3 regions of the Ideonella sp. P3_A4 genome follow, and region 2 is predicted to be linked to each of the others. Evidence: predicted binding sites of a transcription regulator. Region 2 holds the regulator's gene; each other region holds the start of a gene.
The links. The regulator sigma-54, encoded in region 2, starts transcription at its own class of promoters, with help from an activator protein. The targets are predictions, from matches to a motif close to TGGCANGNAANCTGCTTT.
Positions count from the first base shown of each region.

Region 1 (9,776 bases), on a different contig from region 2:
GCGTCGCCAGATGTACATGGCGGCCATGTCGGCCTCTCACAGCAAGGTGTTCAGTCCCCTGTACCAACAGCTTCGCAGCCGCGGCTTCAAGACCACCGAGGCGCTGGTCATCCTGGCTAGAAAGCTCCTGCGAGTCGCCTATGCCGTCTGGCGCAGCGGCAAGCCCTTCGAGCCAGACAGATTCGCCGTTCCCGCTTGACGAAAACCATAGAACCTCCGCCGGTCCGCTGCGCGAGCCTCCTTGGGGGGCAGCCCGCCGGAGCGGGCGTGGGGGCTCTAAGTTTCAGGTGCGCAACTTGCATCAGCCTAGCCCGTGAGTGCTCCCGATCTCCGCCTGGCCGTCATCACCTTGTCGGCCCACGTGCCCGACCTGGCCGACCAGGACGGCTGGGACGAGGCATTGCGTCTGCGCGACCTGGTGCACGGTTTGCGCGTCGGCGGTTACCAGATCGCCGGCGTGCTGGGTGCGGATGCGCAACTGCCCGACAAGCTGGCCGCGCTGGCGCCCGACGTGCTGATCGTCGACGCCGAGAGCGGCGCGCGCGACGCGATCGAACACGTGGTCTGGGCGACGCGCGATGCGCCGCGGCCGATCGTGCTGTTCACCGAAGAGCACGACCCGGCCCACATGCGCGAAGCGGTGGCCGCCGGCGTCGTCGCCTATGTGGTGGCCGGGCTGGCCCCCGAGCGCGTGCGGCCGGTGATCGACGTGGCGATCGCCCGCTTCGAGCACGAACAGAACCTGCGCGGCGAACTGGCCCGCGCCAAAGGGCAACTCGCCGAGCGCGTGGTGGTCGACCGCGCCAAAGCCTTGCTGATGCAGCGCCACAACCTGCCCGAGCCACAGGCCTACGCACGCCTGCGCAAGACGGCAATGAACCAGGGCCTGACGATCCACGAGGTCGCGCGCCGGCTGCTCGAGTTGGCAGACCTCTTCGCCTGATCGCCCCCGCGCCAACACGCCCGGGTTTGGTGCGGCGCACCAACGCGAACCCCGGCGATGGTGCAAACACAGCGGCTGACAACACGTCCACCGGGCCCAGCAGGCTGGCACAGCGATTGCGTAGAACAGGCCGTGGCCCAACGAAGGGTCACGCGATCTGGTTGCACTGACTTCCTAGGTTTTTTGGACAAAGGCGTCCGCCGGCTGGCCCGCAAGGGTCAAGCCGTCGGGCGCCTCTTTTTTTGCCTTTTTCGAGGACCGCCGATGCACGCCCCTGCCCCCGCCACTTTCAGTGCAACCCACACCGACCTGAGTCGCCGACGCGTGCTGCAGGCCGCTTCCGCAGTCGCCGTGGGCGCCGCCGCCGGCCTGCCATCGACCCGCGCCTGGGGCCAGGGATCGGACAAGCCCGAGAAAGAAGAAGTGCGCATCGGCTTCATCCCGCTGACCGACTGCGCCTCGGTCGTGATGGCCTCGGTGCTGGGCTTCGACAAGAAGTACGGCATCAAGATCATCCCGACCAAGGAAGCCTCGTGGGCCGGCGTGCGCGATAAGCTGGTCAACGGCGAGCTCGACATGGCGCACGTGCTGTACGGCCTGGTCTACGGCGTGCACCTGGGGGTCAGTGGGCCGAAGAAGGACATGGCCGTGCTGATGACCCTGAACAACAACGGCCAGGCGATCACGCTGTCGAAAAAGCTCGCCGACCAGGGCGCCATCGACGGCACCTCGCTCGCGAAGGTGATGGCCAAGGACAAGCGCGACTACACGTTTGCACAGACCTTCCCGACTGGCACGCATGCGATGTGGCTGTACTACTGGCTGGCCAGCGTCGGCGTGAACCCGCTGAAGGACGCCAAGGTCATCACCGTGCCGCCGCCGCAGATGGTGGCCAACATGCGTGTCGGCAACATGGATGGTTACTGTGTCGGTGAGCCCTGGGGCCACCGCGCGATCATGGACGGCATCGGCATCACTGCCGTCACGACGCAGGACATCTGGCCCGACCACCCCGAAAAGGTGCTGGGCACCACGGGTGAGTTCGTCAAGAAGTACCCCAACACGGCACGCGCCGTGGTGATGGCGGTACTCGAGGCCAGCCGCTGGATCGACGCGGGCCTGCAGAACAAGATGAAGATGGCCGAGACCGTGGCCGACAAGGCCTACGTCAACACCGGCGTCGACGCGATCAACCAGCGCATCCTCGGGCGCTACCAGAACGGCCTGGGCAAGACCTGGGACGACCCGAACCACATGAAGTTCTTCAACGACGGTGCGGTGAACTTCCCGTACCTGTCCGACGGCATGTGGTTCCTGACCCAGCACAAGCGCTGGGGCCTGATCAAGGACCACCCCGACTACCTCGGTGTGGCCAAGCAGATCAACCAGATCGATCTGTACAAGCAAGCCGCCTCGGCGCTGAAGGTCAGCGTGCCGAAGGACGCGATGCGCAGCTCGAAGCTGATCGACGGCGTGGTCTGGGACGGCAAGGAGCCGGCCAAGTACGCCGACGGTTTCAAGGTCCGTGCCTGAAGGCGCGCTTCACCTGCACCCACTGGAGAACACCATGGTCAGTGCCGTGTTTCATTCCCCGCTGAGCGTCGCCGCCGAACCGGCCGCAACGCCCACACCGGCTCGCGCTGCGCCTGCTGCCGCACCCGTGGTTGCGGCCCCTGTCGCACCCACCTCACCCCGCGCCAAGCGCGCCCCGTTCGACTGGCGTGGCCTGTGGATGAAGGTCTTGCCACCGGTGCTCGGCATGGCGCTGCTGGTCGGCATCTGGGCTTTGCTGACGCAAAAGGGGGGGCCTTTTCCCACACCGTCCGCCACCTTCGATGCCGCCGTCAAGCTCTTCGCCGACCCGTTCTACCGCAATGGCCCGAACGACCAGGGCATAGGCTGGAACATCCTGTTCTCGCTCGAACGCGTGGGCCTCGGCTTCGGCCTCGCCGCGCTGGTCGGCATCCCGCTCGGCTTCATCATCGGCCGCTTCGAGTTCGCGTCGCGCATGGTCAGCCCGCTGATCAGCTTGCTCAAGCCCGTGTCGCCGCTGGCCTGGTTGCCGATCGGCCTGCTGGTGTTCAAGAGCGCGAACCCGGCGGCGATCTGGACCATCTTCATCTGCTCGATCTGGCCGATGGTCGTCAACACCGCGGTTGGCGTACAGCGGGTGCCGGTCGACTACCTGAATGTGGCCAAGGTGCTGAACCTGTCGGAGTGGAAGGTCATCACGAAGATCCTGCTGCCGGCCGTGCTGCCCTACATGCTGACCGGCGTGCGGCTGTCGGTCGGCACCGCGTGGCTGGTGATCGTCGCGGCCGAGATGCTGACTGGCGGCGTCGGCATCGGCTTCTGGGTCTGGGACGAGTGGAACAACCTCAACGTCCAGCACATCATCATCGCGATCTTCGTGATCGGCATCGTCGGGCTGCTGCTCGAACAGGCGCTGATGGCCGTGGCCAAGCGCTTCTCATTCGACTGACCGGAAGGTATCGACCATGAGTGCATTCATCGACGTCCACGCCGCCGAGGTCACCTTCCAGACGGCCAAGGGACCGTTCCAGGCACTGCGCGACATCCACCTGAAGGTCGAGCGCGGCGAGTTCATCACGCTGATTGGCCACTCCGGCTGCGGCAAGTCGACGCTGCTGAACCTGATCGCCGGGCTGCAGAAGCCCACCGGCGGCGCGCTGCTGTGCGACAACCGCGAGATCACCGCGCCGGGGCCGGAGCGTGCGGTCGTGTTCCAGAACCACTCGCTGTTGCCATGGCTGAGTTGCTTCGACAACGTCTACCTCGCAGTCGAGCGTGTCTTCGGCGGCGGCGAGCCCAAGGCCAAACTGAAGCTGCGCACGCAGAACGCGCTGGAGCTGGTCGGCATGGGCCACGCCGCGCACAAGCGGCCGCACGAGATTTCGGGCGGCATGAAGCAACGCGTCGGCATTGCGCGCGCCTTGGCGATGGAGCCCAAGGTGCTGCTGATGGACGAGCCCTTCGGCGCGCTCGACGCACTGACCCGCGCCAAGCTGCAGGACGAGCTGATGAAGATCGTCGAGCGCACTTACAGCACCGTCGTGATGGTCACGCACGATGTCGACGAAGCGGTGCTGCTGAGCGACCGCATCGTGATGATGACCAACGGGCCGTCAGCGACGATCGGCGAGATCCTGGACGTCGAGCTGCCCCGGCCGCGCAACCGCGTCGCGCTGGCCGAGGACCCGACCTATGTGCATGCGCGCAAGGCGGTGATCGACTTCCTCTACACACGCCATGCGCACGTGGAGGCCATCGCTGCCTAGCGTAGCTTCCAGCGCGGCCGGCGACGGGCCGCTCCCTAGCGGCCGCGCACCCCCTCGGGGGGGGTGTCGCGGGTACCCCCGCGACCGGGGGCTGACATTTACTGGCAGGTGTTGGTGAGCTTTCCGTACAGCGTGTTCAGGTCCAGCTGCGACGGGAAGCCCGCCGGCGCGTGGCCTGAGTAGAAGCCGGCGTTGCGCAACTTCGTCAGGTACGGGTGGTAGAGGTACTGCTGGCTGAAGTTGCCGGTGTTGCCGAAGTAGAACGAGAACAGGTGCGCCGGGTCGAGCGCGAACTCGCCGCGGTAGCTGGCGCCGTCGTTGCCGTCGTCCCAGCCCCAGGGCGTGTTGGCCGAGTTGGTGCTGCACGACTTCAGCCCCGAGCCGCAGCCGCCGCTCTCGTCGCCGCGGAAGGTGCCCCAGCTCGCGTAGGTCGTGGCTTGCGCCGGCGGCTGCAGCGCATCGTTGATCGCCAGGTCGAACATGCCACCGGCTTGCTGGATGTCGACCAGGCGGTAGTAGACGTGGCGGTCGTTGCCGGAGCTCGGGTAGGTCGGCGTGCCCAGCGTCGGGTAGTAGACGATGCCGTCCTGGTTCGGCGCGCCGTTGAAGTCCGACGCGTAGGGCCAGGCCTTCAGACCATGGCCTTTGGCCTCTTGCACTGTCTTCATGCGGCTGATGCCGTTGTCGACCTCGAACGAGACCTTGCCGTCGATCGTCTCGTGACCGTTGGTGTACGGGCTGCCGGTGGGCGTGAACGAGAAGAAGTCGGTGTGGAAGACGGTGATCATCCCTTCGACCTTGCCGTAGGCCGAGCCGTCCTTGCGCACCGAGACGATGGCGCCTTCGAGGTCGTTCTCATGCTCCTGGTCGAAGATGATGTCGGCCCAGTCACGCGGGTGATAGAACGCGTAGGTGATGAAGTAGTGGCTGCAGCTCTCGACCACCGCGTAGTACACGGTCGCCGGCCACAGGCCGTTGCCGCGGTTGTCCCAGTTGTTGGTCGTGAACGGGTCGTGGTCGTAGTCGAACGCGGTGATGTAGTCCGACGGGTAGTCGCTCGAATCGGTGTCCTGGTAATGCACCGGCGCGTGGTGGTAGGCCAGCTCGGCCGGGGTCAGTGCCCAAGCCGAGGTGCTGAGGGCCAGGCCGCCGCACAGTCCCGCGATCGCTTTCTTCCACATGGTCCATCTCCTCGTTGAAGCCGTTGGAGGCCGAGAGGCTAGGCACGCGCGGTGTCGACGCGATGACAGGAAAGAACCGAACAGGAACAAAAGCGGCACCGACGACACAGCCAGCACGACCGGCGGCGATGTTAGGGGCGATGGTCTTGCCGCGGCGCGATGCAATGGCGCCGGTGGGGTCAAGCCGCGTCGCAGCGCGACAACGCGACGCCCACGGACAGAATCGTCCGCCGCCGGGCGAGCACGCGCGCCGCGGTCAGCTGCAATCGCCGAGCCGCCGGCCGGTCCACTGCTGGCTCAGCCCGGACGAGCCGGTGTCGATGCGCCCCTGGCCGACCACGCTCGTCGCGGTGGCTTCGAATTCGAAGTGCCCGGTGTGACGACCGGAGGCGCCGCAGACCATGTCGTAGTGCGTCTTGCGCCCGACCTGCCGCCAGTTCTCGAACCGGCAATCGCCCTTGCGGCCCGGACCGGTGGTCGCGACGGCGTACGGCACATCCTGGGCCGTCAGGCAGACGGTCGTCGTCACACTCGGCAATGAGACCGGTGCGCCGGGCACGCCGGTGCGCATCGTGTACTCCCAGTTGCCGGGCGCCATCGTGCCGGTCGGAGCGGCCGCGGCGTGGGCGGCGGCGCAGGCCAGAAGAAGCGCGAGGGTTCGCTGTGTCATCGCCTGATCCTCGGTGAACCGCGCGGCCTGCACGACGGCGAGCGGGAGTGAATCGGCGCGCCCCGGCGAGACCGGGTTCATGCAGGCGCCCGCCGCGCAATCTAGCGAGTGGTGCGCCACCGATCCTTCAGGCTGCGACCAACCGTCGCCGAGGACGGACCAGCTGCAGCGGCAGGCGACGGGCGTGTCGCTAACGCCGCGGTCACCCGGTCAGAGCCAGCGCACGAACTCGTCCACGGCCGGGCGCAGCCGCACCGGCTTGTCGCGCAGTGCGGTGCCCAGGCTGATGAAGCAGATGGCGTGCTCGTCGTCGACCAACTCGAAGGCCACGCGCAGCGCGCGGCTGCCCATCGCGCGGCCGCTGGACAGGCCGCTGGCGTAGCCGCGGGCGGCGGCGGCGAGCAGCAGGTTCTGTATCGCAGCGCCCAGCGACACCAGGCGCTCGAACGGCGGCACATCCGGCTCGTCGGCGCGCAGGTCGGCGATCGCGAGGATCAGCACCGGGCCGCGGAACGCCTTGTCGTGCGCCTCGGCGGCCTGCTCGGGCGTGGCGCCGGGGTCGCGCTCGCGCAGCGCGTCGGCGAACGCGCGGCCCAGGCGTTCGCGCGCTTCAGCGCCCAGCACGAGGAAGCGCCAGGGTTGCAGCCGGCCATGGTCCGGCGCCGCCGCGGCGGCAGCAAACAACTCTCGCAATGTCGCCTCGTCCGGCGCCGGCTCACCCAGGTGCTTCGGGCCGACGTGCTGGCGCGCGTGGAGAACCCTGTCAAAGCGCTTGGCGAAGTCATCGTCAAACGGCAAGTCGCCAAGTGAATCAGGCATGAGGCTGTCCTGCGTTGCTAGGCCCGCGTGACGAGCCGGTGGTCAGTTATTCTGACGCGCACAAGCACCGAGGGGGATAGCACCATGAGGTTGAACAACCCGGAGCCAGCGCGCCGTCTTGTTCGCCGAACCATGCGACAACGCGTGAAGATGAGCGCAGTGGCGGTCACGGCTTCGTTGTGGCTGGTGGGTTGCAGCAAAACCTCGGGCAGCAGCACGCCACCAGCAAGTCTCGGCCCGCTCGGCAAGCCGTTGATCGGCTGCCCCGAGATCGCCGGGGTCTACGTCTGGCCACCGGCCGATGGCCGCGTGTACGCGGAAGACCGCCGTTCCCACGGCTTCGCTTCGCGCAAGGTCGTCGGCGTCAACGTGTACCCCTACGGCCGCTTCGGCATCCGCATGACGGGACGCGGCAGCCCGCTGCAGGCCGTGTTCAAGGAGCGGTCGCCAGACTCCGACGCACCCGAACCCCGTTTGAAAGACCCCGGCTGGGGCTACCACGAGTGGGGTGCCCCGGAGTGGCACTGCACCTTCGGCTACCTGGAGACCGACGAGGTCGACTTCGAGGCGCCCACGCCCTTGCCGGGGTCCGGCCGGTCGCCCGACGGGGCCGAAGCCGCGCACGGCCGCAAGACCGGCGTGCTGTGGCGCATGACGCGCCTGGCCGACGGCTCACTGGCCCTGGGCTTGCGCGAGCACATCACGGGCGGCAAGCAATCGCTCTTTTCGTGGGGCGACCAGAGCGCCGGCACGGTGACCGAGGCCGACCAAGACGTGTGGCACTGGTCCAGGCTGGAGCCGGTGAAAGGCCAATAGAATAACAGCGCAGCCGTTGCCGGATCGACCTGAGCAAGCCGGCAGAGCGTGGCCGCTCCGCCAGCTCTTTCTCTCTCAGTCGACGAACAGCGTCGCCGGGTGCTCCAACAGCTCGCGCAGCGCCTGCACGAACTCGGCCGCCTGCACGCCGTCGACCACGCGGTGGTCGAACGATGACGACAGGTTCATCATCAGGCGCGGCACGATCGCGCCGTTGAGGATCACCGGCCGTTCGACCATGCGGTTGACGCCGACGATTGCCACCTCGGGCATGTTGATCACCGGCGTCGTGACGATGCCTCCGATCTTGCCGAGACTGGTGATGGTGATGGTCGAGCCGCTCAGCTCGTCGCGCACGATGCGGCCGGTGCGCGCTGCTTCGGCCAGGCGCTGGACCTCGGCCGCGAAGCTCCACAGGTCATGCGCCTGCGCATCGCGCAGCACCGGCACCATCAGGCCGGCATCGGTCTGCGTCGCAATGCCAATGTGCACGGCCGAGTGCCGCGTCAGCGTGCCGGTCTCGTCGTCGAAGCGCGCGTTCAGGTCGGGAAAGTCGCGCAGTGCGTGGACCATCGCCCGGGCCAGGAAGGGCAGCACCGTCAGCTTGCCGCGTGTCTTGCCGTGGCGGGCATTCAGGCGCTCGCGCAGGCCCTCGAGCTCGGTCATGTCCAGCTCTTCAACGTAGCTGAAGTGCGGGATCCGGCGCTTGGCCTCTTGCATGCGCTGCGCGATCTTGCGGCGCAGGCCGACGAACTTGATCTGTTCGGTCACATCCTCGCCGGCCGCGACCGGCGGACGCACCGGTGCCGGTGGAGCCGGAGGTGGCGGCGCATGCTTGACCGGGCCGGGCGCGCCGTGGCGTGCGACGTGCTCGTCGAGGTCGCGCTGCATCACGCGGCCACCGGGGCCGCTGGCGTGCACCTGCGTCAGGTCCACGCCCAACGACCAAGCGCGCTCGCGCAAGGCCGGCGATGCGATGACGCGGCCGTTGTCGTGCTTTGCGACAGCCGGTTTGGCAAGCGCCGGCGGTGGCGGCGCGGTGCGCACGGGCGCTTGGGGTGGCGGTGCGGGTGGTGGCGGCGCCACCACCGCAGCAGCGGCAATGACTGCCGACGCCTGCGCAGCAGCAGTCGCCGCAGCCGGCGGCGGGGCCACCTGGGCTGGTGCGCCACCTTCACGCTCGATGCGGATCAGGTCCGCACCGACTGCCAGCGACTGACCGACTTCACCACCCAACGACACCACGCGGCCGGCCACCGACGACGGGATCTCGACAGTCGCCTTGTCGGTCATCACGTCGGCCAGCACCTGGTCCTCGGCCACGATGTCGCCCGGCTTCACATGCCAGGCCACCAGCTCGCACTCGGCAATGCCTTCGCCCAGATCGGGCATCTTGATCACATGAATTGACACCCTCATGCCTCCATCGCGCGCCGGAAGGCGGCGGCAACGCGTGCCGGCCCGGCGAAGTAAGCCCACTCCTGGGCGTGCGGGTACGGCGTGTCCCAGCCGGCCACGCGTTCGATCGGCGTTTCGAGGTGGTAGAAGCAATGCTCCTGCACCAGCGAAGCCAGCTCGGCCCCGAAGCCGCTGGTGCGCGTGGCCTCGTGCACGACGACGCAGCGGCCGGTCTTCTTGACCGACGCGATGACCGTCGGCAGGTCCAGCGGCCACAGCGTGCGCAGGTCGATGATCTCGGCATCGACGCCGCTTTCCTTGGCCGCCGCTTCGCTGACGTAGACCATCGTGCCGTAGGTCAGCACCGTCAGGTCCTTGCCCTCGCGCGCCACCACCGCCTTGTCCAGCGGCACGGTGTAGTGGCCTTCGGGCACCTCGCTGGCCGGGTGGGCCGACCAGGGCACCACGGGCCTGTCGGGGTAGCCGTCGAACGGGCCGTTGTACAGGCGCTTGGGCTCGAGAAAGATCACCGGGTCGTTGTTCTCGATCGAGGCGATCAACAGGCCCTTCGCGTCGTACGGCGTGCTCGGCATCACGGTGCGGATGCCGCAGACGTGCGTGAACAGCGCCTCGGGGCTCTGGCTGTGCGT
Region 1 is NZ_JBFUGE010000027.1:16,501-26,276, reverse strand. Features, by position in the region: partial or broken gene AC1DYI_RS05530 (transposase) at 1-199, shown strand, start outside; gene AC1DYI_RS05525 (ANTAR domain-containing response regulator) at 314-943, shown strand; gene AC1DYI_RS05520 (CmpA/NrtA family ABC transporter substrate-binding protein) at 1,208-2,476, shown strand; gene ntrB (nitrate ABC transporter permease) at 2,511-3,425, shown strand; gene AC1DYI_RS05510 (ABC transporter ATP-binding protein) at 3,442-4,242, shown strand; gene AC1DYI_RS05505 (hypothetical protein) at 4,341-5,423, opposite strand; gene AC1DYI_RS05500 (DUF3617 domain-containing protein) at 5,680-6,174, opposite strand; gene AC1DYI_RS05495 (nitroreductase family protein) at 6,304-6,912, opposite strand; gene AC1DYI_RS05490 (hypothetical protein) at 7,045-7,728, shown strand; gene AC1DYI_RS05485 (dihydrolipoamide acetyltransferase family protein) at 7,804-9,081, opposite strand; gene AC1DYI_RS05480 (alpha-ketoacid dehydrogenase subunit beta) at 9,144-9,776, opposite strand, start outside.
Region 1: a site for sigma-54 is predicted at 1,049-1,066, ahead of AC1DYI_RS05520 (CmpA/NrtA family ABC transporter substrate-binding protein). Genes of this name have one in related genera too.

Region 2 (9,776 bases):
GGGGCGTGGGGGCTAACGATTCGTTCCGGCCACCATGTCGAAGCGGAACAGGCGGCATTCGATGGCGCCGTTCCACATCGGCACACGGCGGCTTTCCTTCAGGCGCATCAGGCCCGGCAGTTTGGGCTCGGGCGTCAGCACCTGGGCGGTCCAGCCGGCGTAGTGTTTTTTCCAGTGGGCGGCCAGGCGGGCGTAGAAGTCGGCCGCGTCGGCGGCACCTTCGAACTTCTCGCCGCCGCCTTCGCCGCGTGCTGGCCCTGAACTCTGGCCTTGGCCCTTGGGGGCGATGCGTTCGCCGTAGGGTGGGTTCATCACGATCACGCCGCGATCGGCAGGGGCCGGGCGCTGCAGCGCATCGGCGGTCTTGAACTCGATCGCATGCTGGACGCCGGCGCGCTCGGCATTGCGGGTCGCGAAGTCGGTCATGCGGAACGACACATCGCCAGCCCAGATCGGCACCGCCGGCGCGTGGATCGCGTTCTGCGCCTGCTGGCGCAACGTGGACCAGGCGCCAAGGTGGTTGCGGAACGGCAGCAGCTTCTCGAACGCGAAGCGGCGTGCTAGGCCGGGCGCGATGCCGCAGGCGATCTGCGCGGCTTCGATCGCGATCGTGCCGGCGCCGCAGCAGGGGTCGAGCAGGCCACCGTCTTCGGGCCGGCCTTGCCAGCCCGCCGCGGCCAACATCGACGCGGCCAGCGTTTCCTTCAGCGGCGCCTCACCCTTCAGGCCTTGTGCATCGCGCCAGCCGCGCTTGAACAAGGCCTCGCCGGACAGGTCGACCGACAGGCTTGCGTGCTCGGGGCCCAGGTGCAGCACCAGCGACAGATCCGGATGACGCGTGTCGACGCTCGGGCGTTCGCCGGCCGCTTCGCGCATCACGTCGCAGACGGCATCCTTGATGCGCAGCGCGGCGAAGTTCAGACTCTTCAGCGGCGAGCGCCACGCGGAGGCGTCGACACGCAGCGTCTGGCGCGGCGTGATCCAGTCGGCCCACTGCACGCGGCGAGCGATGGCGTAGAGGTCATGCTCGTTGGCGTACGGTCCATCGGCYACTTGCCACAGCACGCGCTGGGCCAGCCGGCTGCCGAGGTTCAGGCGCATCGCGGCATCGACGTCGCCGTCGACATAGACACCGCCGCGGCCTGCCTCGACTGGACAGCGGTCTTGCAGCAGGCGACGGCACTCGTCGAGCAGCAGCGGCTCGGTGCCGGCGGCGCAGGGCAGGAACAGCGTGCCGCGTTCGACCGCGCTGCGCGGGCCGGCAGCAGCGGCCTTGATCGCGCGCCGCGGCGTGGGATTTTCATTTGTCATCTCAATGGCTCCACAGCGCTTCGCGGTGCAGTACGTTGACCCAACCAAGGGGTTTGCGCGGATCCGGCTTTGCCGGTCCGCTGCAAAAGCCCCCTCGGGGGCAGCGACCGGAAGGGAGCGTGGGGGCTCCATCCATCACATTGCTTTGCGCAAGTTGGCTGGCGCGATCTTCAGCGCCTCGCGGTATTTCGCCACCGTGCGGCGCGCGACCTGGATGCCCTGCTCTTCGAGCATGTCGGCGATCTGGCTGTCCGACAGCGGCTTGGCGATGTTCTCGGCTGCGACGAACTGCTTAATCAGCGCGCGCACTGCGGTGGAGGAGGCGTTGCCGCCGGCATCGGTGTTCAGCGACGAGCCGAAGAAGTACTTCAGCTCGAAGGTGCCGAACGGCGTGTTCATGTACTTGGCGGTGGTCACGCGCGAGATGGTCGACTCGTGCAGGCCCAGCTCGTCGGCGATCTCGCGCAGCACCAGTGGCTTCATCGCGATCTCGCCGTGGGTGAAGAAGGCCTTCTGCCGTTCGACGATGGCCTGGCTGACGCGCAGGATGGTGTCGAAGCGCTGCTGGATGTTGCGGATGAACCAGCGCGCCTCTTGCAGCCGGGCGCTGAGGCCGCTGTTGTTGCCGGCACCGCCGCGTTGGCCGCGCACCGCTTGCGCGTAGACGTCCGACACGCGCAGCTTGGGCATCACGTCGGGGTTCAGCATCACCTTCCAGCCGCGGCCGGACTTCATCACGATCACGTCCGGCACGACGATCAGGTTTTCGGCTCGCGCAAACGGCCGGGCGGGCTTGGGCTCGCAGGCCACGATCAGCGCCTGCGCAGCCTTCACCGTGGCTTCGTCAGAGCCGGTGGCGCTGGCCAGCTTCTTCAGGTCGCGCCGGGCCAGCAGTTCGAGGTGCTGGCGGCAGATCGTCAGCGCGCACTCGCGGGCCGGGCAGGCCGGCRTGTCACGCAACTGAAGCGCCAGGCAATCGCCCAGGTTGGCGGCGCCGACCCCCGCCGGCTCCATGCTTTGCAGCCACTTCAGGCCGCAGCGCAACTGGCTGAGCAGGTCGTCGCGTTCCTCGTCGTCGACCAGGCCCAGCGCATCGGCCAGGCGGGCGACGATGTCTTCGAGCGTGCCGTCGAGGTAGCCGTCGTCGTCGAGCGATTCGATCAGCACCTGCACCGCGGCCGCATCGGTGGGCGACAGGCGCATGCCGGACAGTTGGGTGCGCAGGTGGTCTTGCAGCGTTGGCGTCGGCGTGTTGCGGTCTTGCGCATCAAAGCCGTCTTCGTCACTGCCGCTGCCGGTCGCGTTGCCTGACGGCAGCTCGCGGATGCCGTCGAAGTCGTCGCGCTCGGTGCCGTTTTCCCAATCGTCGCGCTCGGTGGTGCCGAAGTCTGCCGAGTCCATGCCGGACGTCTCTTCGCCGCCCTCGCCGACGGCGCTGCCCGGTGCGTCCTGCTCTTCGCGCTGGGCCGGGGTGGTCTTCTCGTTCGCGCTGTAGTCGAACGGCGTCGCGTCTTCCTCGGGCTCCAGAAAGGGGTTCTGTTCGAGCATCTGCTCGACTTCCTGGTGCAGCTCCAGCGTCGACAGCTGCAACAGGCGGATCGATTGCTGCAGCTGCGGCGTCAGCGCCAGGTGCTGCGACAGGCGAACCTGGAGCGTGGGCTTCATCGGGTGGCCTCACGCGGACTTGGCGCGGCCGTGACGGGCCGCTCCCTAGCGGCCGCGCCGACCCCTCGGGGGGCCGGGACACCAAAGGTGGACCGGGGGGCCGACATCACATTTTGAAGTGTTCGCCGAGGTACACCCGGCGCACGTCCGGGTTCTCGATGATGTGGTCGGGCGTGCCTTCGGCCAGCACGCTGCCTTCGCTGATGATGTAGGCGCGGTCGCAGATGCCGAGCGTCTCGCGCACGTTGTGGTCGGTGATCAGCACACCGATGCCACGCGCCTTCAGGAAGCCGATGATGCGCTGGATCTCGATCACCGCGATCGGGTCGACGCCGGCAAACGGCTCGTCGAGCAGGATGAAGCGCGGCTGTGTGGCCAGTGCGCGGGCGATCTCGACGCGGCGCCTCTCACCACCCGACAGGGCCGGCGCCGGCGAATCGCGCAGGCCGGTCAGGCTCAGGTCGTGCAGCAGCGTGTCGAGCTGGCGCGTGATCTCGGCGCTGCCCAGAGGCTTGCCGCGGCTGTCCAGCTGCAGCTCGAGCACGGCGCGGATGTTTTCTTCGACAGTCAGCTTGCGAAAGATCGACGCCTCTTGCGGCAGGTAGCTCAGGCCCAGGCGCGAACGCTGGTGGATGGGCTTGCGCTCGACCGCGACGCCATCGATGTGGATGGAGCCCGCATCGCAGCGCACCAGGCCGACCACCATGTAGAAGGTGGTGGTCTTGCCGGCGCCGTTGGGGCCGAGCAGGCCGACGACCTCGCCGGCACCGACCGCGAGGTGGACCTCTTTGACCACCATGCGTGCGCCATAACTCTTGCGCAGGCCGTTGGCTTCAAGCCGGCTGTTGCTGGCCGCACCGATCGTGCTGGCCAGCGCCGCGGCGTCGGGCAGGGGCGCGTTCACTTCGAGGGCTCCGAGGCCGCCGGCTCAGTGCTGCGCGGGATGAACACCAACCGTGCGCGGCCCGGGGCTTCGCCGGGCGTGGCGGGCGAGCCACCTTCAAAGACGATGGTGTCGCTGCGCTGGTCGTAGGTGATCACCGCGGCGTTGGCTTCGTCCGGCGGGCCGCTGGGGCGCACGACGCGCAGCTTGGCATTGCCGACAAAGCGCACCTTCTCGGCCGCGCCGTCGTACTCGATCCGTTCAGCGTCGCCCTCGATGAATTCGTCGACGCGGTCGCGCTTCTGGCGAAAGGTGGCCGACTGGGCGGCGGAGCCCATGGCGTTGGCCTGGTAGCGGCCGGGCGAGCCTTCGCGCACCTCGATCCGGTCGGCTTTGATCGTCAGCGTGCCCTGGGTCACGACGACGTGGCCGCTGATGGTGGTCAGCTTGGTCTTCAGGTCGACGACCGCCGACTGCGAGCCGTCACTGACGACCTCGAGCGGTTTGCTGCGGTCGGCCTTTTCGGCATGGGCTGGCAGCCACCCACCGGCGGCCAGCAGGGCGGCCGCGACGAGGGCGGCGGGCAGAAGGCGAAAGGGGGGCATCGGGCGCATGGCGTGCGGCATGAAACTTGCAGGCCATTCTAGCCCCAGCACCGCCTGGATCGGGGCTGAACGGGCGCCGGGATGGCGCCTTTACAGGGCAGCTGTCAGAGCCGCCGCCCGGGTAGGCGGCGGCGAGGTCTCAGGCCGGTTGGCGCGACTTGTTGACCAGGAAATCCACCACCGCGAAGGTGCGCTCGGCGGCGCCGGCCATCGTGGCCGAGGTGGTGAAGCGGCCCTGCACGCCGACCATCGGCACACCGTCCACGTGGTAGGCGTCAGACAGCTGCTTGGCCTGGCGCACCTTGCCGATCACGGTAAACGATTTCATCGTGTCGGCGAACTTGGTGCCGTCCAGGCCGTTGGCGCTGGCGAAGGCCACCACCTCGGCTTCGGTCGCCATGCGCTTGTGGTCCTTGTGGATGGCGTCGAAGAACTTGCGGTGCAGCTCACCGAGCTTGCCCATCGCCTCCAGCGTGTAGAACACCTTCTGGTGGAACTCATGCTGGGGCGCAAAGCCGACCGGCACGCGGCGGAAGTTGACATCGGCCGGCAGCTTGGCCTGCCAGGCCTCGACAAACGGCTCCAGCGCATAGCAGTGGGGGCAGCCGTACCAGAAGAACTCGACCACCTCGACTTTGCCGGTGCTGGTCTGCGGTACGGGCTGGGCCAGCTTCAGGTAGTGGGTGCCCTCGACCGGGCCGCCCTGTGCGTGGGCCGACGACGGGGCGCTGATACCGGCCGCGAGGCCCAGGGCACCGGCGGCGCCAGCGAAGCCGATGGAGTTGAATTCGCGCCGGTTGATGCAGGTGTGCTTCACGAAGATCCTCAGGGCAGGTCAGAGGCCGTTCACGGCCAGGGATGGAGCGTGGATGCCGTTCGCCGGCGTTCAGTTCCGCGAACGGTCGGCGATCAGGGGTTGCGTTCCTGGCGCACCAGCGCCGCGTCGACGCCGCCGGCCTTTAGGCGTTCCTGTTGCGTGGCGGCCTCGGCTTGGCTGTCGAACGGGCCCAGGCGAACGCGGTGGATGGTGCGGCCGCCTTGTTCGCGCTCGGAGATCTTGGCGCCGAAGCCTTGCAGCGCGAGCTTGGCGCGCTGCTGTTCGGCGTCGTCGGCGCTGGAGTAGGCGCCCACCTGCACGAAGTACAGGAACGGCTCGCCACCGGGGCGTGGCACGGCGGGCGGTTTGGCGCCGGGCACCGGTTCGCCGGCCAGGATGGCGGCCGCATCGCGGTTGGACTTGGGGCCGGCCGGCGGCGGTGTCACGGGCTCGACAGTCGTCCCCTGGCGCACCGGCTTGCCGTCGCTGCCGGGCAGGGCCACCGGAGCGGGCGCCGGCACCGGTGCCGGGCCTGCGGCCGGCCGCGAAGCCGCCCCGGCCTTGCCGGCCAGGCCCGCGTTCGGGTCCCAGTTGCGCATCTTCTCGGCTTCGGCCGCTTCCTGCTCTGGCGTGCGGTGCGGCACCTTGTCGTGGAAGGGCGAAGGCACCTTGGCGATGTACAGCGCGACACCCAGCGCCAGCGCCAGGCCGATCAGCAGGCCAACGATCAGGCCGACGGCGAAGCCGCCGCGTTGTTGCGCGAGGCCAGGGCGCCGCAGCGTCGTCAGGCCTCCGAAATGCACAGTCATTCAGTCTCCACGGCGGATTGGTCTCGTGCCATCTGCTCCGGCGCGCTGACGCCCAGCAGCGTGAGCGCATTGCGAAGCACCAAGCGCGTCGCGTCCAGCAGCGCCAGGCGGGCGCGGGCCAGCGCGGCATCCTCGATCAGGAAGCGCTCGGCGGCATAGTAGCTGTGGTACGCCGAGGCTAGGTCTCGCAGGTAGAACGCGACGTCGTGCGGCGCCAGGTCTCGCGTCGCACTCGCCAGCATGCCGGGGTACTCAGCGAGCTTGAGCATCACCGTCTGCTCGGCGGGTGCAGTCAGCCGCGACAGGTCGGCGGCCGCAATCGACGCTTCGTCGTGTCCCTGTTCGGTTGCCTTGGCCAGCACTGAGCAGATTCGGGCGTGGGCCATCTGCACGTAGAACACCGGGTTCTCGTCGTTCTGCTTCAGCGCCAGGTCGACGTCGAAGGTGAACTCGGTGTCGGCCTTGCGGCTGATCAGGAAGAAGCGCACCGCGTCGCGGCTGGTCCAGTCGATCAGGTCGCGCAGCGTGACATAACTGCCCGAGCGCTTGGAGATCTTGACCTCCTGGCCACCCTTCATCACCGTGACCATCTTGTGCAGCACGTAGTCGGGGTAGCCCGTGGGCACGCCCATGTCCGCCGCCTGCACGCCGCCGCGCACGCGGGCGATGGTGCCGTGGTGGTCGGTGCCCTGCACGTTGATGACCTTGTTGAAGCCGCGCTCCCACTTGTTCAGGTGGTAGGCGACATCGGGCAGGAAGTAGGTGTAGGTGCCGTCGGACTTGCGCATCACGCGGTCCTTGTCGTCACCGTAGTCGGTGGTGCGCAACCACAGTGCCCCGCCCTCTTCGAAGGTCTTGCCCGACTTCTCCAGCCGCTCGATCGTGTCGGCGACACGGCCGCTGGAATACAGGCTCGTCTCGAGGAAGTAGTTGTCGAACTGCACGCCGAAGGCCTGCAGGTCCAGGTCCTGCTCGTGGCGCAGGTAGGCCACGGCGAACTGGCGAATGCTGTCCAGATCTTCCGGGTCGCCCGACGCGGTGAACTCGCGGTCATCGGCCTTGACGGTTTTCTTGGCCATGAAGTCGGCCGCGATGTCGGCGATGTAATCGCCGTTGTAGGCCGACTCGGGCCAGCCGGCATCGCCGGGCTTCAGGCCCTTGATGCGGCACTGCGTCGAAGTCGCCAGCGTCGCGATCTGCACGCCGGCGTCGTTGTAATAGAACTCGCGAGTGACGTCCCAGCCCTGGGTCTGGAACAGGTGGCAGATCGAGTCGCCCAAGGCGCCCTGGCGACCGTGGCCGACGTGCAGCGGGCCGGTCGGGTTGGCCGAGACGAACTCGACCATCAGCTTCTGGCCGTTGGCCGGCTGGCGGCCGAAGGCCTCACCAGCCTGGCGCACCTCGGCCACCACGGCCTGCTTGGCCGCTGGCGACAAGCGCAGGTTGATGAAGCCGGGACCGGCGATCTCGAGCGCCGACACCCATCGTTGCACTTCGGGCTGTGCGTTCAGCGCAGCGACCAACTGTTCCGCCAACGCGCGGGGGTTGGCTTTCAGCGGCTTGGCCAGCTGCATCGCCACCGTGATGGCGAGGTCGCCATGGGCGGCCTGCTTCGGCGATTCGAAGACCGGGGTGACCGGGTGGTCGGGGGCCAGCTGCGCCACAGCGCGAGCCAGCGCGAGCTGAAGCTCTGCCTTGGCTTGGATCATGATGCGGTCAATTCTAAGTTGGCCCTGCTCTGTGTCGGGCCCTGCCGGTTGCGGGGGCTGGGGCCGCCCTGTTACCCTGGCTGTCGTCATTGGACTTTCTGCCAGGCTCAAGCAAAGTAACGTGGCGTCCTCCTCTTCGCGCTCTCGCTCGTCACCGACGTCGACCTCCACGTCCACCGCTCCGGCGACGACGAGTTCGTCGCGTTCGCGGTCGCGAGGACAAGCCACCGTGGCGATGCCGCGGCTGGACCCGGACGATCCGCCCACCATCGGCAAGTACCGGGTGTTGCAAAAACTCGGCGAAGGCGCGACCAGCGAGGTCTTCCTGGCCTTCGACGACTTCAACAACCGCGAGGTGGCGATCAAGCGCGTGCGCGCCAGCGCCGGCCGCTCGGAAGCCGACGTGCACTTCTCGTCACACTTCTTTGCCGCCGAGGCCGCATTGGTGGGGCGGCTGAACCACCCGAACGTGGTGCAGATCCACGACGCGGTCGACGACCCGGTCTCGCCCTACCTGGTGATGGAGTACGTGCCCGGCGCAACGCTGCGCGTGTTCTGCCAGCAAGACAAGCTGCTGCCGCTGGAGCAGGTGGTCGAAATCGGCTTCAAGTGCGCGATGGCGCTGGGTTATGTCTACCGCCAGGGCTTGATCCACCGCGACGTCAAGCCGGCCAACATCCTGGCCCTGACCGATGGCCCCGAGGTGCTGGACATCAAGCTGACCGACTTCGGTAGTGTGCTGAACCTGGGCGCTGACCGCACACAGATCCACCGCGTCGGCTCGCTCGCCTACATGTCGCCCGAGCAGCTCGAAGGCTCGACGCTGGATGGCCGGGCCGACATCTATTCGCTGGCCGCGGTGCTGTACCACATGATCGCCGGCCGGCCGCCGTTCGAGGCCGACAGCCACGTGGCCTTGCTGAACATGATCTGTCATGCCGAGCCCGAGTCGCTGCTGGGCATGCGCGAGGGCGTCAGCCCGGCACTGGACCAGACGATCCGAGGTGCGCTCGCCAAGTCGCCATCCGACCGGCCGGAAGACTGGGACCAGTTCGCGCAGTCGCTGTCGGCGCTGATCACCAACCACGAGGTGCCGCGCGGCCAGCTGCAGCGGGTGCTCGACTCCGAGCGCTTCAACCTGCTGCGCGAGATGGAGTTTTTCTCCGACTTCGGCGACGTCGAGCTGTGGGAGGTCGTGCACCGGGCGAAGTGGCAACGCTTCCCGTTCGGCCACCGCATCTTCAAGCGTGGCCAGGAAGGCAAGCAGTTCTACTGCATCGCGCAGGGCGAGGTCGAGGTCCACCGCGAAGGCGAGCGCGTTGCGCGCCTGGGCGCCGGCACCTCGGTCGGCGAGATGGCCTACCTGGCGCCCAGCCCCGACCTGCGCAAGCACGCCACCGACGTGATCGTCTCCGAGCCCTGCACCACCGTCTCGTTCAACCCCGAGAGCCTGGCCCAGCTGAGCCCGGATACGCGACACCGCTTCGACGAGGCCTTCATCAAGGTGCTGGTGCGCCGGCTGCATGCTGCGCATGAGGCGCTGGCCCATCCGCGAAAAATCTTGTGACCTGCGGCGACGCCGCGAAAAAGAGGAGTGACCGATGAAGAAGCTGCTCACCGCACTGGCCCTGGCGGCCACCGCCCTGGCCGTGTCCGCCCAGGCCCCGGCTACGCCAGCCTCGGCACCTGCACCGGCTGCATCGGAGCCGGCCAAGGCCAAGACGCCGCAACAAGAAAAAATGGGCCAATGCAACCAGCAGGCCACCGGCAAGGCCGGGGACGAGCGCAAGGCCTTCATGAAGGAATGCCTGGCCGGCAAGCGCGCCTCGCAGACCGACAAGATGCGCACATGCAATGAGCAGGCCAAGGGCATGAAAGGCGAGGAGCGCAAAACCTTCATGAAGACCTGTCTCAGCAGCTGACAGGCCGGTCCCGCCAGGCGCGGGAATTCGCGTTCGGCAAATAAAGGGCTCCGAC
Region 2 is NZ_JBFUGE010000141.1:2,800-12,575, reverse strand. Features, by position in the region: gene AC1DYI_RS14570 (THUMP domain-containing class I SAM-dependent RNA methyltransferase) at 13-1,311, opposite strand; gene AC1DYI_RS14565 (RNA polymerase factor sigma-54) at 1,447-2,976, opposite strand; gene lptB (LPS export ABC transporter ATP-binding protein) at 3,083-3,880, opposite strand; gene lptA (lipopolysaccharide transport periplasmic protein LptA) at 3,877-4,464, opposite strand; gene AC1DYI_RS14550 (thiol:disulfide interchange protein DsbA/DsbL) at 4,604-5,281, opposite strand; gene AC1DYI_RS14545 (SPOR domain-containing protein) at 5,374-6,090, opposite strand; gene argS (arginine--tRNA ligase) at 6,087-7,799, opposite strand; gene AC1DYI_RS14535 (protein kinase domain-containing protein) at 8,035-9,366, shown strand; gene AC1DYI_RS14530 (PsiF family protein) at 9,401-9,721, shown strand.

Region 3 (9,776 bases), on a different contig from region 2:
CCTTCTCCAGCACGAAGCGGATGGATTGGTCGTCGTCAACAATCCAGATGGGTTTCATCAAGTTTTTTCGGTGAGTCAGCGAAGGGCCACCCCAAGCTGACTCGTCCCCATCGAGGGGGCGGGCGCCGCTTGCGGCGACCGGGGGGTCGACGTCAAGGTAACGGAATCACGATCTTGAAGACCGTGCGTCCCGGCTCGCTGTCGCATTCGATCGTGCCCTGGTGTTGCTGCACGAAAGTCTGCGCCAGTGTGAGCCCGAGTCCTGAGCCGCCGTCCCGCCCTGACACCAGCGGATAGAAGATGCGTTCTCTCAGGTGCTCGGGGACGCCCGGCCCGTTGTCCTGGATATGCAATTCCAATGCCAGTCGATAGCGCTGCTTGCCAATCGTCACCTGTCGGGCGATCCGCGTGCGCAAGGTGATCAGCGCGTCGCCCTGTTCGATGCGCTCTGAAAGGGCCTGCGTGGCGTTCTGAACGATGTTCAGCACCGCCTGGATCAGCTGCTCGCGGTCGCCGCGGAATTCGGGAATCGACGCGTCGTAGTCGCGCTGCACGCGCAGGCCGCGCGAATGCTCGACCAGCGCGAGTGAGCGAACCCGCTCGCAGACCTCGTGAATGTTGACGTCGCCCACCACATGGGGCTTGCGGTGCGGCGCGAGCAGGCGGTCAACCAGCGTCTGCAGCCGGTCGGCCTCGTGGATGATGACCTGGGTGTACTCGGTCAGCTCGGGCGAATGCAGGTCCAGCGCCAGCAACTGCGCAGCGCCACGGATGCCGCCGAGCGGGTTCTTGATCTCGTGGGCCAGGTTGCGGATCAGCTCCTTGGTGACCTCCGCCTGGCCCATCACACGCTCTTCGCGGTCCTGCCGGGTCTGCTGTTCGATCTCGATCATCTCGACCAGGATGCGGCCGCCGATGCGCTCGGTCTGGCTGACGATGATGTGGACCGGCAGCGGCTCGGCATGGCCGACGCCGGCACGGCGCAGCGCGCCTTCGAAACGCCGGGTGCTGAACTCGTTGCGCGCCACCGCGTCGATGGCTTCCAGCAGCGCGGCGGGCTCACGCAGCCATTCATGCAGCGGGCGCTTGGTCAGCGTTCGGCGAGAAACGCCGATCACCGACTCCAGCTGCGCATTGGCGAACAGGCAGTCGCCCTTGGGCTCGACCACGGCCACCATCGTGGCCAGCAGGTCCAGTGCTTCCAAACCCTTGCTGTCGGCCCGCCGCGCGGCCGCGGCTGCGCCGAGGAGTTTCACGCCGGCAACTTGGCCAGTTCGCGTTTGATGGCGGCGATGTCCGCCTCTTGGCGCGCGATGGCGGCTTTCATCTCCGCCACGCGGTCGATGTAACGCTGGGCGTTGCGCGACTCGTCACCTCGCCGCTCAGGCTCGCCGTTGTTGAAGTCGCGCCTCAGCGCTTCGAGCTGCTCTTCAGCGCGTCGCAACTCGGCTTCGAGGATGCGGCGCGCATCGCTGTCGCGCGTGCGCTGCTCGGCCGACTCGATGCGGTCGGTCTTGGGGCCCGACGCGTTGCCTGCGACCGGCCGCGGCTTCGGGCCGGCGATGGTGGTGGGCTGCTGCGCCTCGCGGGCCTTGCAGCCCTTGGCTTCGGCCTCTTTCGCGCTCAGCGTGTTGGTGAACACGTTGCCGGGGCAGATGTAATAAACGGACGGCGTTTGCGCCAGGGCGCCAGCGGCGGCCAGCGCGAGTGCGGGCAGCACGAACAGTTGGCGGGAGATGGCCTGGGTCATCATTCGAGCGATTGTGACGCTAAACACTTGAAACGCCCCAGACCCGCATGCGGCCGACCGTTGCGGGAATGAAAATGGGCAAGGCCCGTCGCCCATTTCGCGCAGCAAAAAGGCGGCCGAAGCCGCCTTGTGCATTGAACTGACGTTGTCAGATCAGAGCGCGTAGTACATGTCGAACTCGACCGGATGGGTCGTCATGCGGAAGCGCTGGACTTCCTGCATCTTCAGGTCGATGTAGGCGTCGAGGTAGGCGTCGGTGAAGACACCGCCCTTGGTCAGGAACGCGCGGTCCTTGTCCAGGTAGTCCAGCGCCTGGTCCAGGCTGTGGCAGACGGTCGGGATCTTCGCGTCTTCTTCCGGCGGCAGGTGGTACAGGTCCTTGGTGGCGGCTTCGCCCGGGTGGATCTTGTTTTCCACGCCGTCCAGGCCAGCCATCAGCAGCGCCGAGAAGGCCAGGTACGGGTTGGCAGAAGGATCCGGGAAGCGCGCTTCGATGCGGCGGCCCTTCGGGTTGGCGACGTACGGGATACGAATCGAGGCCGAACGGTTCTTGGCCGAATAGGCCAGCTTCACCGGGGCTTCGAAGCCGGGCACCAGGCGCTTGTACGAGTTGGTGCCGGGGTTGGTGATCGCGTTCAGCGCACGGGCGTGCTTGATGATGCCGCCGATGTAGTACAGCGCGAATTCGCTCAGGCCGGCATAGCCGTCACCGGCGAACAGGTTCTTGCCGTCCTTCCAGACCGACTGGTGCACGTGCATGCCCGAACCGTTGTCGCCGACGATCGGCTTCGGCATGAAGGTTGCCGTCTTGCCGTAGGCATGGGCCACGTTGACGATGATGTACTTCTGCAGCTGCAGCCAGTCAGCGCGCTGGACCAGGGTCGAGAACTTGGTGCCGATTTCCATCTGGCCGGCGGTCGCCACTTCGTGGTGGTGGACCTCGACCGGGATGCCCATCTGCTCGAGCAGCAGGCACATTTCAGAGCGCATGTCTTGCGCCGAGTCGACCGGCGGGACCGGGAAGTAGCCGCCCTTGACGGTGGGACGGTAGCCGGTGTTGCCGTGCTCGTATTCCTTGCCGGTGTTCCAGGCGGCTTCCTCGGACTCGATCTTCGAGAAGCAGCCGGACATCGAGACGTCCCAGCGCACGCTGTCGAAGACGAAGAACTCGGGTTCCGGGCCGAAGAAGGCGGCGTCGCCCAGGCCGGCGCTCTTCATGTAGGCCTCGGCGCGCTTGGCCAGCGAACGCGGGTCGCGCTCGTAGGGCTTGCCGTCGCCCGGCTCGATCACGTCGCAGGTCAGCAGCAGCGTGGGTTCTTCGAAGAACGGGTCGATGTTGGCGGTGTTCGGGTCCGGCATCAGCAGCATGTCGGAGGCTTCGATGCCCTTCCAGCCGGCGATCGAGGAACCGTCGAACGCGTGGCCGGCGGTGAACTTGTCTTCGTCGAAGGCGGACGTGGGCACGGTGACGTGCTGTTCCTTGCCCCGGGTATCGGTGAAACGGAAGTCAACGAACTTGACTTCGTTGTCCTTCACCATTTGCAGCACGTCGGCGACGGTCTTGGCCATCAAAAAGGCTCCTGGCGGATGAGTTGTGTCAACGGAAATTGTGCGATCGATGCCGCCCGCGGGTCACCCGCCAGACCAAGCCGGTGAGCGCCCCGTGGCGACCACGGCGCGGGCAATGTAGCAGAATCCATGCCCACAAATGGGGATCGCCCGCGCCCCGCCGTGGGTGGCCCGCGGCGGGCCGGAAATCGGTGCCCTCAGGCGGATGCAGCGGCCGCGGCCGCGGCGGACCAGCCGAGCAGGCGCAAGGTCTCGTTGTCCGGCGGCATCAGAATCGTCCCCTCGTCAGCGAAACCCAGCGAGGCCAGGAGCCCGAGTGATGGCTCGTTCGTGGGTGTGACGATAGCGACCACTCGCTTCAGGCCCAACACCTCCCGGCCCCAGGCCAGTACAGCCCGCGCCGCCTCGCGCGCAAACCCCTGGCCGCGGGCGACCGGAAGGAAGGCGTAGCCGATGTCGATGTCCGGCAGGCTGTCGCGCTTGATCAGCCCGCACATGCCCACCGGCACACCGTCGGCGATCCGCTCGACGAGGTACAGCCCAAAACCGAGCTTCTCGCACATGCCCGTCGGACCATTGCGCAGAAAGGCTTCCGCCTGCTCGCAAGTGCTCACATTGCGTTGACCGATGTTGGCGATCCAGTCCGGATCGTTGACCAGTTCGATGATGAACCGCTGGTCGGCTTCGGATTCGGGCTGGAACCAGCGCAGCCTCAGCCGCGATGTCCGCAAGACCTCATGCTGCACCATCATGGAGCTCAGTTATGCACCAACATGGGTTGATGCTAGCGCACCTATTCGGTGCTGAATTCGACGCCGGGCAAAGCCCTCAGCCCGGCCTGCAGCGCGCCGAAGGCGGCATCGACCTCCGACGGCTCGCCCTTGACGCCCAGCTCGATGTGGCGGCCTCGCTGCGGGTGGTCGACGCTGGGCAGGCTGAAGACACGCACGCCGGCGAACTCGGCCTCGATCTGCTCCATCAGCGGCGTCAGCGTAGCTTCCATGCTGCCCTTGACGTACAGCGCGCGCTCGGCATGGGCGGCCGGCTTGAGGTGGCCGTAGCGGTGGTCGAGCAGCCACTCGATCATCGGGTGCGCCATCACCGGGAAGCCCGGCACGAAGTGCACATCGCCCAGGCTGAAGCCGGGGATCTTGTTGTACGGGTTCGGGACGAGCGTGGCGCCTTCGGGGAACACGCCCATGTTCAGGCGGTGGACGTTGTCGGCCCGGTCAGGTTCGTAGGGGATGCCCTGCTCGATCGATACGTCGCGCATGCGCTCTTCGATCAGCAGCTTCGCCTCGGGGTGCAACGCCAGCGGCCGCCCACTGGCCGCCGCGGCACATTGGCGGGTGTGGTCGTCGGGCGTGGCGCCGATGCCACCGCAGCTGAAGACGATGTCGCCACTGGCCAGCGCGTCTTTCAGCGCCGCGGTGATCAGCGGCCGCTCGTCGCCGATGTATCGGGCCCACGCCAGCGCATGGCCACGTGCGGCCAGCAGCTCGATCACCTTGGCCATGTGCTTGTCTTGCCGGCGGCCGGACAGGATCTCGTCGCCGATGATGATCAGGCCGAATTTCATGGGGCAGTGCCAGGCAGGTCGGGCAAGGGGGAAGCAGGCGGCGGCGTCACTTCAACCACCACCGCGCTCGCGCTGGCGCGTTGCAGCTGCAGCGCCGCCAGCAGGTAGTGGGCGAACCACAGCGCCGAGAAGGCGAAGACCAGCGTGTAGAGCCAGACCGACACCGCCATCAGCAGCGGTGCAAAAACCAGCGTCATTGCGCTAACGGCCCAAATCATCGACGGCGCGGCGCCCAGGAAGCCGGTGATGATGCCCATCAACAGCAACTGCCAGCCATACAGCCCCATCAGGCTGCGACGCTCCTCGCGGCTGGCGTGTTCGCCCAGCACGTCGAAGGCCATCACGCGCGTCGTCAGCCAGCCCCAGATCAGCGGCGGCACGATCAGCACGACGCCAGGGATCAGCCAGAACGGCATCGTCACGAAGCTGGCCACCAGGGCCAGCGAAGTGCAACCCAGGCCCCAGAGCGCGCCTTGCCAGAAGGACGCGCCACGCTTGCGTTCGAGTTGCGGAAAACGCCGCTCAGCGACCAGGCTGACGATCGCCGGCGTCATCAGCAACGCCACCAGCATCAGTGAAGCGACCACCACCACCGGCACCGCCAGCGCGACGACGATCAATGCCGCCAGCGCCACGCGGAAGTGCGGGCCGAGACCGGCGTCGATCCACTTCAGCAGTGGTTCGATCAGCGACCAGCCTTCCAGCGTCTCGCGCACCCCCGCCAGTGACGACTCCCAGAAGAACCAGCCCAGCGCCAGCGACGCGCCGCCGGCGATCAGCAATGGCAGCAGCGACAGCCCGATGACCCGCGGCATCAGCAGGTAGGCCAGGGCGCGCCAGAAGGAATCGAGCAGCAGTCGCATCGAGGTAGCGCGCGCCCGTTGGGGGCTCAGCGCAGGTTGCCGGTGTGGCCGAGAGAATAACGGCCCGGCTGCGGCCAGACGGTCAAACCATGCGGCTCGGCGCCGACCTTGATCTGCGCCACGTCGCCGGTCGTCGTGTCGAAGCGGTAGATCACGTCGTCGTAGCGCGCGGCCAGCCACAGCCACTTGCCGTCGGCGCTGACGTTGCCCATGTCGGGGCTGCCACCGCCGGGCACGGCCCAACGGGCCACCACCTTGTCGATCGCGAAGTCGATCACCGCCACGCCGCCATCACCCAGGCGCGGGCCGTGGATCTTGTGCGAGCCGCGGTTGGCCACGTACAGACGCTTGCCGTCGCGGCTGGGGTACAGGCCGTGCGCGCCGATGCTGGTCGGGATGAAGCCGATCTGCTTGAACGATGCACCGTCGACCACGTGCACACCGTCGGCATGCATGTCGGCGATGTAGAACTTCGAGCCGTCGGGTGAGCTGCGGATGTCCTGCGGCATGCCCTTGGTCACCGTGCAGATCTCGGTCTCGCTGGGCTCCCAGACCTTGCCCGGCTCGGTGCGCGGCGCCTTGGTTTCCTTGAAGCGCGTGGCCGGCATCTGCAGCTTCAGGTAGCCCAGCACCTGGCGCTCGACCAGGTCGATCTTGACCAGCGAACCACTGAACTCGCAGGTGAAGAAGGCGTAGCGGCCGTCGATCGAGAAATCGGCGTGGTTGACGCCGGGGCAACCTGGCACGTCAATCGAGTACTGCAGCGCCATCGTCTGCGGATCGCGGAAGTCCAGCCGCTTGCGCGCCTCAGCGACGACGATGGCCGACTTGCCGTCGGGCGTCGCGTACATGTTGTACGGGTCATCCACCGGCACCGCCTTGCCAGGCTGGCCGGTCTTCGGATCGATGGGCGTCAGGCTGCCGTCGGTGCGGCCTTCGGCGTTGTTGGTCACCCACAGCGTGCGCAAATCCCACGCGGGCACGATGTGCTGCGGGCTGTTGCCGACCTTGAAGCGGTCGACCACCTTCATCTCGCGCGGGTCGACGACGTAGACATCGTTCGAGCGCAGGTTGGGCACGTAGATGCGCTCGAGGTCACCCGCCAGCGCCGGGCTCACCTTGCCGGCCGCCGTTTCGCTGTAGAGGTTGCGCGGGTCGACCACCGGCGGCATGCCGGGCACGGTGGTGATGCTGGGCACCGACGCTGCCGCAGCCGGCGCACTGGCGGCCAAGGCTTGGGCTGCCTCGGGCACGGCGGTCGCCGAGGACGACTCGCCGTGCACCTGGTGCACGACCAAGGCGCCGATACCTGCCAGCAGCGCCAAACAAACACCGAGCGCGCGACCGGACCTGCGCTTCTTCGTCATGACAAATTCCAAACGGGATCGAGAGAGGGAGAGAAAACGTTGCTAGCGCAGCGGCGGTTGAACGTGAGGTGGGGTGCGAGGCTGATCCGAGGAGGCGAGACGCTTCTGGATGGCCGCCACGCTAGTGTCCACGATGAGCTTGACGCCGAGTTGTCCCAAGTCAGCCGTGGCGCGACGTGGGTCACCTTGAACGCCATCTTGTGATGCGCCGGCGCCACGGGCCAGCCGGTCGAGCCGGTCGAGCCGGACCATCGACGGGTCCAACGCCAGCGTCAAGGCCGTGTCGGCCAGACCGGCGTGGATACCGATCTCGTCGGCGCTGAAGCCGCGTGCGCGCAGGGCATCGACATAGGCCGTTTGCGTCGTCCGATAGTACTCGACCAAGGCGTGGGTGCGGCAGGCCGGCCGCGCCGAGCGGGGTCTTTCGCGCTCCAGCCGTGCGGCCACCTGCTCGAGGTTGCGCTGGTAGCCGCCGTGGTCGCCCAGCAGCACCACGTCGCGAAAGCCGTGGTGGCACAGGCTCTGGGCGGCGGCGACGAGCACGGCTTCGAACGCCGGCTCGGGGATGGAGATCGTGCCGGCAAAGCGCATGTGCGCCGCCGGGGGCTCGATCGAGCCTTCGGGCACATACGCCAGCACCGGCGCCACCAGCGTCTGGCCCAGCCGCTGCGCGATCTGCAGCGACAGCGCCCGCACGCGCTGGTTGTGCTTGCCCAGCGCCAGGTGCGGGCCGCTTTGCTCGGTGCCGCCGATCGGCAGCAGCACCGTGGTCGCGCCGGCCGCGATGCGATCACGCAGCTCGGGCGAGGTCAGCGCGTCGAGCTCGAGGCTGTCCGCCGGCGCGGCGCCGGCAGCGCCACAGCACAGCAGGCCGGCGATCAGCCAGCGCCAGCGCATGACGGGACCACAGCCTGCGTTCAGTCGTCGTCGCCGCCCAGCAGGCCGCCAAGCAACCCGCCGGTGGCGAAGCCGCCCAGCACCGAGCCTTCTTCGCGTGAACCACCACGCTGCGGCGCCGCGGCGAACACACGGCTGGCCAGGCGCGAGAACGGCAGGCTCTGCAGCCACACGGTGCCGGGGCCGCTCAGCTTCGCGAAGAACAGGCCTTCGCCGCCGAACAGCGCGGTCTTGATCTTGCCGACGTACTGGATCTCGAAGTTCACGTTGGGCGTATAGGCCACGACGCAACCGGTGTCGACCATCAGCGTCTGGCCGGGCAGCAGATCACGCTTGACCACGGTGCCACCGGCGTGCACGAAGGCCAGGCCGTCGCCTTCGAGCTTCTGCATGATGAAGCCCTCGCCGCCGAAGAAGCCGACCGACAGCTTCTGCTGGAAGTGCAGGCCGATCGACACGCCGCGCGCAGCGCAGAGGAACGCGTCCTTCTGGCAGATCAGCGTGCCGCCCATCTTGGACAGGTCCATCGGCAGGATCTTGCCCGGGTACGGCGCTGCAAACGCCACGCGCTGCTTGCCCGAGCCCTGGTTGGTATAGACGGTGATGAACAGCGATTCGCCGGTGATCAGGCGCTTGCCGGCGCCCATCAGCTTGCCGAGGAGACCGCCGCCCTGTTTGCCACCGTCGCCGAAGACGGTGTCCATCGCGATCGAGCCGTCCATGAAGAACAGGCTGCCGGCTTCGCCGACCGCCGCTTCGCCCGGGTCGAGCTCGACCTCGACGAACTGCATCTCCGAGCCCTTGATCTCGTAGTCCACCACATCCATCGCCATCTCGAATTCCCCTGTTGTCGTCAGGCGGCACTTGCCGCAGAGGGGCGAATGGTACTGAAATCCGCACCTTGCGTTGGCGACCCGCCGGCGCTTGAGGCGACTGCTGACCACCAGACCCGGCTGTCATGTCCTTTCCGCCACGCCCCGCCCTTCGCAGGCGACTGCTGCCGCTGTTGGTCGGCGGCGCGCTGTGTCTGGCGGCCATCGGGGCCGGGTTGGCAATGCTGAAGCCGGCGCGGCCCGCGCCAGGCGTCGTCGTGGCCACACCAGCAGCGCAGGCACCGTCGGCAGCCTCGACCGGCTCGGGTGCCCGCGCAACTGCAGCACCCGAGGCCCTGCGCGCCGAGGTGCCTTTGCTCGACGCGCAGCAATGGGCGCAGCTGCAGCAGTCACTGGCCGGCCACCCCCAGGCCGACGCCGAGGCGGCGCGCATCATCGAGTTGCTGGCCTACCAGCGCTCAGTGCAGCAGTTCCGCGCCGAGCGCCTGGCCGGCGCCGGCGCATCCAGCCCGACGCTGGTCGCGTTGGCGCGCCGCATCGATGAAGGCCTGGACGCCCGCATTGCCAACGGCGAGGTCAGCGGCCCCGAAGCACAGCGGCTGAAGGCCGCCTTGCTGGAGGTGCTGGAGCCCGACGCGAGCCGACGCGCCGAGGCACTGACCGCCTGGCGCCAGGCCCAACTCGGCGCCCACCCGCCGCAGACCGACCCGCGCGATGCCCAGCTGCTGCAGGCGCAGCAGGTGCTGGTGGCGCGCTGGCGCCGTGATGCCCCGGCCGGGACGGCCCCCGATGCGCTGGTGGCGCAGCTCGAGGCGCTGCGCCAGCGCATATACGCCTCCCCCTCCACCAACCAGGGAAAAACGCCATGATCGACAGACCCGTGTCTTCGTTGCTGCGCCGCCTTCTCGCGGCCTTGGC
Region 3 is NZ_JBFUGE010000024.1:18,210-27,985, forward strand. Features, by position in the region: gene ntrC (nitrogen regulation protein NR(I)) at 1-58, opposite strand, end outside; gene glnL (nitrogen regulation protein NR(II)) at 153-1,256, opposite strand; gene AC1DYI_RS05080 (hypothetical protein) at 1,253-1,753, opposite strand; gene glnA (type I glutamate--ammonia ligase) at 1,904-3,319, opposite strand; gene AC1DYI_RS05090 (GNAT family N-acetyltransferase) at 3,517-4,071, opposite strand; gene AC1DYI_RS05095 (competence/damage-inducible protein A) at 4,113-4,898, opposite strand; gene AC1DYI_RS05100 (EI24 domain-containing protein) at 4,895-5,761, opposite strand; gene AC1DYI_RS05105 (YncE family protein) at 5,788-6,933, opposite strand; gene AC1DYI_RS05110 (creatininase family protein) at 7,171-8,025, opposite strand; gene AC1DYI_RS05115 (TIGR00266 family protein) at 8,046-8,858, opposite strand; gene AC1DYI_RS05120 (hypothetical protein) at 8,984-9,727, shown strand; partial or broken gene AC1DYI_RS05125 (pectin acetylesterase-family hydrolase) at 9,724-9,776, shown strand, end outside.
Region 3: a site for sigma-54 is predicted at 3,437-3,454, ahead of glnA (type I glutamate--ammonia ligase). Genes of this name have one in related genera too.